One region of the Spirosoma pomorum genome, then DNA from elsewhere that is predicted to be linked to it. Evidence: riboswitches for the same ligand, from Rfam matches in the RefSeq annotation. Region 1 holds a riboswitch; the other holds the start of a gene.
What was found. A riboswitch is a leader RNA that binds a small molecule or an ion and turns the genes downstream of it on or off. The one in region 1 is predicted to bind cobalamin.
Positions count from the first base shown of each region.

Region 1 (4,631 bases):
CAGACGTAACTGTAGCCCCTTGAACGAATCGTATTCCAGTCCCGCGTTTAGGTTCATTTTCGCTACGTTGGCAATGTCCCGCTGGGTCACGCTGGCGTCGGTGCCGACAATGGTCTCGGTATAACGAAGCATGGTCGTTGCGTTGCCGAACAATCGGAGTGAGTACCGATATGCGGTCAAAGCGCCGAAGTCATAGCTGATTTCTGATTCAATGCCCCGCAGGTCCGAATCGGCTGCGTTGACGTAAGTAGCCCGCGCGACGAGTACGTCACCGTTAGTCTGTTTCTCGTTGACCTGCGTCACGATCCGAGCGATCCGGTCCCGTACGTTCGTGTTGAAATAAGTAGTACTTGCTCGGAAACCCGCTTTGGGACGGCTAAACGTCAACCCCAGGTCATAACTCAGGCTATTTTCGTTGGTCAGATTTGGATTACCAGTAGTAATGGTAATGCGGCCAGTTGAGGTGCGGGTTTCTGAGTAACCGGCTACGTTGAACGCATCGGGTGTTACGAACGCCCGACCCACGGTTCCTTTCAGTTGCCAGTCGGGTGCCAGCAGCAACGCTGCGCCCAGATTTGGGCTGACGAACGGATTGGTTTTTTTGCCAGGCTTGAACGTAGTAAGCAGGGGCGTTTCCTTAACGGAGAACGTAATGTCGTCCAACCGTAGGCCAGGTTGCAGGAGGAGCCGATCTCCGCCGAAGGCCAGCTGGCCCTGCGCGTAGAATGCTGACGACCGAATCGAATAATTAGGTTGCGTGGGTGCTCGTTCGGTGACGGCGTCAGTCCAGTTCCGAGACGACGTACTGGAATTCAAGTAGTCATAGCCAACGGTGAGTTGGTGGCGTCCCAGTTGCCAGTTGTCCTGGAGTTGAACGCCCTGCCAGCGGTTCGCGGTGTTTGACGACAGGAACGGCGTAACCGGCTTACCTGATACGTTGGTCGTCTGGTTGAAATTGTTTTCGCCGGAGGCAAAGACACGAAACGTCGGTTTATGATCCGTCAGTTGACCGCGAAGAGCGATTTCACCCGCCTGTCGGTTAACGTCTTTCAGGCTGGCCTGCGTCGTGCCGTAGGTGATGTCGCCGGGGGATTCAACGTCGTCGGCAATGAATTTTTCGCCCCGTACGTCTACTCGCCAGTTATTGCTGATCTGATAGCCCAGTCGCAGCACACCGGAGTAATAAGTAAGTTTGGTGTTGGGCCGAATCTGACCATCGTCTTTACGATCATCGACCGTTTCGGCTGGCTTGTTGCTGTAATACTTTACTGCCTGATCGCCCTTCAGCCAATCCCGGAACAAATTGCCTTTGCCGAGCCGGTAGTCCTGTGCCCGTCTGAGATAGTTGACCGAGGCATCGAAGTCGAGTCGCCGGGTCAGGCTGCCGCCGATATTTCCACCCGCCTGATACGTCTGAAAGGAGCCGTATTCAGCGAAGGCATTGCCCCGTAGCGCTCCTGTCGAGCGTCGGGTGATGACGTTGATAACGCCACCCATCGCCTGGGAACCATACAGCGCCGACGCGGGCCCTTTCAACACCTCGACCCGCTCCACATTGTTGAGCCCAATGGTTGACAGGTTCGTAGCCCCCGCGGGCCGACCATCAATCAGCAGCAGTGTACGCTGATTCAGACCCGAGAACTGCGGCCGAAATCCCCGGATGCCAACCCCTGAAGAGAGATTAGGGTATTGAATAACATTGACAGCCGCCAGTTTCTTGACCAGATCCGTTACGTCGGCGGCTGGGGTTTGGTTGATGTCGCGCCGGGTAATGATGTCAATTTGTTGCGGAACCCGGTCGCGCCGGTTTTCCGAGCGGGTGGCTGTAACAGTTGTTTCTTCCAGGACGCGGCTTCTGAGCGAGTCGGCGGGGATCGATTGCGCCTGTAAAGAAGTTAATGCACCAAGCATCACGCCGAGGCAAGTAACTAGCTGGATTGGGCTACCAACTACTGGGTAGTAGCGTTGTTTCATGGGTATTGATTACGAGTGAAAAATGTCGAACAACGTGTACACGCCGATCGCAATGGAGAAGATGCCAACGGCATAGTTGATGGCCCGAACTGCCGTTTGCCACCGGTCGACCACTTTAGTGAGCGAAAACGCCAGCAAGCAGCCGTAGAGCGTCATGGCGACGATGATACCCGCGCTTTGCAGGACAATGATCCAGACGGCCGTAGCGGCATCGCTGGCGGCTAGCGTCAGAGCTACGGTGCAGGCACCACCCGTACCGGCCAGGCCGTGTACCATGCCGACCCAGAAGGATCGACTGAACGTAGTAGATGGCGCTGGTTGCACGGGTTCGTGCGTTTGCCGGTGATTTCGCCGGATAGCAACAACGCCCAGCCAGATCATCAAAGGTCCGACCGCCAGTTCGACTTGTTCTGCAATGTTGAGCGACAGGGCCGATTTGACCAGCAGCACCAGACAGGCAAACAGAATCAGGGTGAACGAATGGCCCAGCGCCCAGTGCGACGAACGCCAGATGATACGCCACATATGATGCCTGTCTGAAGCGATCCGACCGGATTTGTTTTTTTCGGATGCCAGCACCGACACGGCGGCCATGTGGTCGGGTTCGAAGGAGTGCTGTACGCCCAGCAGCAACGAGTCGATAAGTAGCGGGTTGATCATGCGCTTGTTAGGTTGATGTGGTGGCAAACCCGTAAAAAGCGCGTACAAAAAGCAGGGGTGTTCGCCGGTCGGCAGGCGCACCCTATCTGACTTCGTGTTTGCCTTTCGTCCCGAAAGCACACCGGTTCTGACGTTTCTGGGCAGGTCTTCTGGCTCGTTCGATTCTGACGCCTTCCCACTCCTGATGAGGAACAGTGGCCTGATTGTCAAAATGGTTGTATGAACTATACAGCAGCGGGGACTGCTCCGATTAACGCTGACGGACAGCGCGACGGATTCCCTTTTAAGCGCTTCACGGCGGAAGCGCACCTAAAAACGGTCTCAAAAGTAAGAAACTTTAGGGTACCTTTGCCCTAATAAGTATCTACTTCCATTTTACCAACAGGAAAACGGTTCTGCCTTACGGCGGATTAATAGAGAATCGGTCGGACCGCCGATGCGGTGCAAATCCCGAACTGTCGCGCAACTGTAAGTAACGCCCCAACTGGCTGCCCCGCGGGAATCTGCCTGCGTGATGTTCACTGGTCGATCAGACTGGGAAGGACGGCCGCCAGGTTACAAGTCAGGAGACCTGCCTTTTTTCTTGCTGACAATGCTTTCGCGGTTTGAAGCACGGTCAAGATTGGCGATTTCTCCTGCAGACACCCGTTCCTGTCGGCAGAAGCTGGTGCTACTTTCCTCGCGAGCACCCATCGTCGTTTGTCCGATTGCACGTACCCGTTCGCATGCCGAACTGCAGGCAGACGCTTTTAACTCCTTATTTTTTCGTTAAAAGGTATGCACACGCGCTACGCTGATCACCCGCGACCTGGTGATCAATCAGCCCATTTTTCCACCATTCGTTCGCTGTTAGCCATAACGGTTATCCTTCTCAATCTTTTTTTAGGTGCTGCCAGCTGGGCCCAGTCGACTACGGGTACGATTCGCGGCCAGATTCAGGCCGAAACGGGTGAGCCATTACCCGCCATTACGATCCGTCTGGACGGAACGGGTTTCGGGGCTGTAACCGACGAAGCGGGCCAGTTTACGATCAAACGCGTACCCGTTGTACGTACACACTGACCGTCAGCGGGGTTGGCTACGAAGCGCACAAACAGAATATAACTGTATCGGCACAGGCTGCAACGGTACTCCGTTATCAGCTTAATAGCCGGACCAGCGAACTCTCGGAAGTAACCGTTACGTCGGCTCGCACACCGGCGTTTACGACTATCAACAAACTAGCGGTGCCCATCCGGGATATTCCCGTGACGACAAGTTCTGTATCGGGCCGTACGATCGAGCAGCGGGGCGTTGATGATCTAGGGGAGGCCATGAGAAACACGACTGGCGTCCGGGCCAACAATACGTACGGCGGATTTGAGCATTTCACAAATACGAGAAAGGAAGTCGGCTGGAGCGCTGGCTGTATCATGGTTTGCACAGCCTGGACTTTCGGCTTCTGCTTTACAAAAGACCACTCTGGGATATCATCGTCTGGGTACTCATGCTGGGCGGGACGGCCGTCAGCGCAACGGGATTGGTGTTAACGTGGAAATGGCTACGTAGGAAAGCCCGGAGAAAGACGAAAAAAGGGAAGAAGCGAAAAGGCAACCAGGTTGCCACAAACTCAACTGCCATAACAACCTTAAAGCCAGAGCAATTGGCCCATCGAAACGAAACGAGGTGAAACCCGCAACGGGTTAGCTTCAACAAAGCTTCGTATATTTAAAACTTGACGATCGTGCTAATCGATTTTAAACTCCCACACTTATAAGCAAAACGTATAGCATGGCAAATGTTGACAAGAAGGAGCTATCGGCTGAAAAGCGTAACGAACTGCTCAACGTATTAAAAGCACGTTTTGAGAAAAACAAGAACCGTCATCAGGATCTCAAGTGGATTGACGTGCAAGCAAAGCTGGACGCCAATCCCGAAAAGCTATGGACGCTTAACGACATGGAAGCAACCGGTGGAGAACCCGATGTTGTTGGGTATGATCAAGAAACGGATGAGTA
Region 1 is NZ_BAAHBP010000038.1:59,405-64,035, forward strand. It holds gene ACYVAD_RS23685 (TonB-dependent receptor plug domain-containing protein) at 1-1,974, opposite strand, end outside; gene ACYVAD_RS23690 (hypothetical protein) at 1,984-2,634, opposite strand; cobalamin riboswitch at 2,757-2,962, opposite strand; cobalamin riboswitch at 3,008-3,227, shown strand; gene ACYVAD_RS23695 (carboxypeptidase-like regulatory domain-containing protein) at 3,412-3,696, shown strand; gene ACYVAD_RS23700 (hypothetical protein) at 3,773-4,006, opposite strand; gene ACYVAD_RS23705 (hypothetical protein) at 3,912-4,163, shown strand; gene ACYVAD_RS23710 (hypothetical protein) at 4,081-4,254, opposite strand; gene ACYVAD_RS23715 (DUF4256 domain-containing protein) at 4,405-4,631, shown strand, end outside.

Region 2 (4,631 bases), on a different contig from region 1:
CGGGTACACCCAACTATGTGACGCCCCACGGTCTTGATCTATTACGTGCTGAACTCACCGATTTAGAAACGGAACGCGCTCATTTACAGGCCGCCAGCGTTGACGATCAGAACGAACGTAGTCGGCAACTCGCCTTGCTCAATGGGCGTATTGCAAACTTGAACCAACGTATTTCCAGCAGTAAAGTGGTCAATACCCATGAACAAGATAGTGTTCGCTTTGGGGCTACGGTTAGTCTGGCGATACAATCGGGAAAGCTGGCCGGTACAAAACGGCGTTTCACAATCGTTGGTGTCGATGAAGCCAATGCCGATAAGGAGTTAATCGCTTTCACGGCTCCTTTGGCTCGCGCCTTGCAGGGAAAGCGGGTAGGAGAAACGGTTAGCTGGCCACCTTTACAGGGCCAGCAGGTAATGGAAATTGTGGCTATCAGCTACGAGGCTGCCTGACCTGTTCGTTTAATTCACTAAAAAGTCAATAAATAAAGCGAGTCAGGGGTGTACTAATCGACCACATGTAGCGGTTGGTGCGCCCCTGACTCGTTTCAATATCTCTTTACAAACTTACTCTTACCCCAATATTCGCCGTGCGTTGCCGGGTATTGTAGCCGTATACGTCCGTATACTGCCTGTCGAGCAGATTTTGCACGTCGGCGTACAGGCGTACGTGATTCAGCCGATATTCGGCGTAAAGATCGAAAGTGCTGTAAGGGGCCAACGTTACGTTCTCGCTGGTAAACGTGGCCGAGTTGTAGAACCGGTCAGTGCGGCTGCCCACCGAACGTAAAGAGGCACTGGCGAAGAGCGCCGGCGTGATCTGATAACCGGCCGTAACGTTGACGAGCACTTTGGGGCGACGAAACAGGTTGTTATAGGTCGTGTCCCGACCCGCGGCCTGGGTCGTCACCCGACCGTCGAGCAGCGTGAGATTACCAGTCAGGGCTAATTGCCCCAGTTGCGCCTGTCCTTCAAACTCCCAGCCGTGGTCGTGCTGCCGGTCAAAGTTGATGTACTGGCTCGTGTACGGCGGTACCGATAGCGACTGGAAGAAAATAACGTCACGCACCCGACGATCGAAATACAGGGCTCGCACCCAGGCGTTCTTCGACTTGGTGAATACCTGAACCCCAGCTTCAATAGACTGACTACGTTCTGGTTTCAGCGCCCGGTTGCCGTACGGTGAGAAGATCTGATAGAGCGACGGAGCCCGGAAACCCGAAGCCAGATTGGCAAATACCTTGATTTGGTCCCGAATCAGATACGATGGGTTGAACGAATACGTAAAGGCGTTGCCGTAGACCGAATGGTGGTTATAGCGCCCACCCAGTTCGACCGATAATCCTTTTTGTGTACGCCAGACGCCGGATGCGTAGAAACTCAACTGACCCGTGCGGGCCGTATCAGCACCCAGCGGAGGAGCTTCATACAGGCCGTAGCTGCTGACCGATCGATACGTCTGATCCGTGTTGGCGAAGCGGTAGTCGGCACCGGTTAGTAGTTCGATGTTTTTGCGGATAGTTAACGTGTGGTACAACTCCGCAAAATGCGTCAGGCCGCTGTATTCGCTGTAACTGTATTTATCAAAAGCGTTTGGCTCGACCGATGTTGAATCGTCTTTGTAGACCCGCCGACTGCCGCTGATGCCATAGTTGGCTACTAGTTTACCGCGCTGGTGACTCCATTCCAGCCCCGCCGATCCAAAGCTGAACCGGTTGTTGGACGTATAATCTTTTTCGTCACCGAAAGCTCCGGCGTCGAGGTCCGTCTGGTAGGCCGTGGTCAGTCCGCGCAGCTTCAGCGTCAGGCGCGGATTGAGCGTTATCGCGATGTTACCAAGCAGAGCGTTTTGCCGGTAGCCGTCTTTATCGAACGTACCCGTGTTTTCGCGATCCGTAGCCGCCGAGAAGCCCGTCGATGACAGCCGCGTGTATTGCAGATTATACGAAACTTTATTCGTCGCACCACTCAGGCCAATGCCCCCCCGGAACGTATTGTACGTACCATACTGCGCCGTTGCCGACACCTGTAGTGGCCGTTTGCCAACACCGTTACGGGTAGAGATCGAAATAACACCGGCAACGGCATCAGAACCATAGGCTGTCGACTGAGCACCTTTCAGAATCTCGATTCGTTCGCATTCGCCCACGGTAATGAGGTTCAGGTCAAACGCATTAACCGTCCCCGATGGGTCATAAACCGGTACGCCGTCCAGCAGAATCAACGTATTGCCCACGGCAGCACCCCGTAGGTACACATCCTGGTTCGAACCCAGCGGCCCCTGTGCGCCTACAATCATCAAACCCGCCTGACGCGTCAGTAACTGGCTGACGGTCTGGGTAGCGTAACGTTGCAGCACTGAGTCAGGGAGGACCGTCACGACCTTGCCGGTCTGCGATTGTTTCTGGGGGAATTTGTTGGCCGTGACCACGACTTCGTCGAGTGTTCTGGCATCCTGAGCCAGGGTAGGTACGGCGGTACCGAGAGCAACCGATCCTAGCAGGGCGGTTGCGAACAGGCGCGGAGTTGTGCGCATGAAGAAAATAAAAAAAGTGAATACCCGTCGCTGTTAATCGCCATCCTCCGTAACGACAAACAACTCACGACCAGCGGCAGGTCTCCTGACTTAGCTCACCGATTCAGGTCTTCCCGTTGCGCCGGAGCGGAACAGTGACCAAAGCAGCAATGAATCGGCTGTCTTAAAAACGAAGCAGTACAGTTGCGGGGACAGTCCCGGTTTTGGTCCGAAAAGACCACCGAAGTTCCCTATTAAGCCAGTATCGTCGGCACTGGGGCCGATGACGGGCACCGCTAATCCGGGGCGAAGGTACGGAACGAATCGGTGAAGTAGGGACAATACACAAAAGCGCCCGGCAGAAAATCCGCCGGGCGCTCCGCTTAAACAATTCAGAATAGCTACTTATTTACCGTTCAAATCAGCCACTGAGTTGCTGTCTGTTTCGTAAAGCTGGTTGAACAGGAACTTGAACGTTCCCTGCGCCTGCGCCCGGAAGGTAATTTCCGGACCAAATGCGTACAGCTTGCCCGCGCCAACCGGTGCCATAAAAGCAGCTACGCCGTCTTTCAGGTAGGCTTGTCCCCAGGCCCAGCCGCTACGTAGTGGTTTGCTGCTATCGAACCAGGCCAGTGGTTTTACTTTACCGGTAGCGATGGCATCGGGAGCGATGTTAAACACGGGGCTGGCATCGAAATAAACATCCGTCTTGGTTGGCAGTCCCCAGGTTGCCTGCTGCGTCGAATCGATGTTCACGCGTAGCACGCTGCCTGGAATGTAGTATTTCTCGCCGGGCAGTGAGCGTTCCTGCCCTGAGCTGGTTACTTCGGTCAGGGCATTCTTGACGGGCAGACCCAGGTGATAAGCCAGGTTGGTGCTGCTGCCAATGGTAATAATATCGCCACCGGCTTCCAGGAATTTCTTCAACTCCGGAACCGACTTCTCGTGGGTGATCCGGCCCGTGTGGGTACGGTACTCAGCGGGAAGTTCGTCGTTTTTCGGTATCCGTGGCGCATAGTTCCGGTAGGGATCGTTGTCCTCACCCGTATACTGCGGAATGGCGCGGGTTACGAATACGATCGCATCGTACTTCTTCCGCAGGTTACCGGCGTCAACTTCCTGACTGTAAATTACTTTCATTGGGAAGTGGTACTGCTCCATAATCCAGCGAACCCAGCCCGACGGCATCGAGCCACCGTAGGTATCCCAGAGGGCGATCCGCATCGGGCTTACTTTGGCCAGCGAGCCCGTTGGTCGTTTGGCGATGCTCGTTACGTCGATACCCAGACTTTTGGCTGATTTATCCAGCAAGGTCTTGGCTTTGTCCGAAGCGGGAACGAAGAACGTACCGGGCGCTACTGCCGATTTGCCGCTACCACCCGTCGGGACGCGAAATACATCAACGCCACCCGCCAGCAGATCGTTGACGGCGATAAACGAGTTGTTCGACTGAGCACTCAGTAAGTAACCGGCTCCTGAAGTAGCGGCCATGCGGCCCTCCGGCGATTGAAGCTGACCGTAAGGAAGGGTCTTGAAGGGTCCTTTGAAATCCTCCAGCACCCGGTCGAACTGAACGTTCATTAAGTAAGCTAGTGTCCAGCCAGCCGCGTCATACGGACGAACCGGTGGGCCACCCGGATACTGGAAGTCGTTCGGGTGATCCTGGGGCTCGAACATATCCAGAACGTGCGGGCGGAAGGCCTGTGCCGTTTTTACGACGTACGAACCGGCGGGGTATTTCTTGCCGGCAACGCTGAAGTCGCTGGTAGCCTGCTGAATCTGAATACCCGTTTTGATCAGAGCGTTGATAAACTTAACGGCCGTGGCAAAATCGGCTTGGTTGGCCGGGATGATAAAGCCGCGTGGATCACGTAACGCCGGAGCCCGCATCACTGAATCGTAGTATTTCGCCGGAACACCACCGCCGGGAGCAATGAATCCGTAAATGTCCGTGTTAACACCGCGTGGCGTAGCGTTCGGATTAGCTTTCTTCTGGTCAGCGCGGTATTCTTCCGTGATCAAATCGACACGTTTGGGCGACAGACCCCAGTAATCCTGGCTTCCCCGATCGATGGAGTTCTTACCCATGCGATAGATGTTGAACAGCAGTTCGTCTCGGT
Region 2 is NZ_BAAHBP010000027.1:249,606-254,236, forward strand. It holds gene ACYVAD_RS16520 (GreA/GreB family elongation factor) at 1-449, shown strand, start outside; gene ACYVAD_RS16525 (TonB-dependent receptor plug domain-containing protein) at 556-2,532, opposite strand; cobalamin riboswitch at 2,591-2,824, opposite strand; gene ACYVAD_RS16530 (M14 family metallopeptidase) at 2,917-4,631, opposite strand, start outside.
Region 2: linked by a shared signal. The riboswitch ahead of ACYVAD_RS16525 (TonB-dependent receptor plug domain-containing protein) and the one ahead of ACYVAD_RS23690 (hypothetical protein) in region 1 are both predicted to bind cobalamin.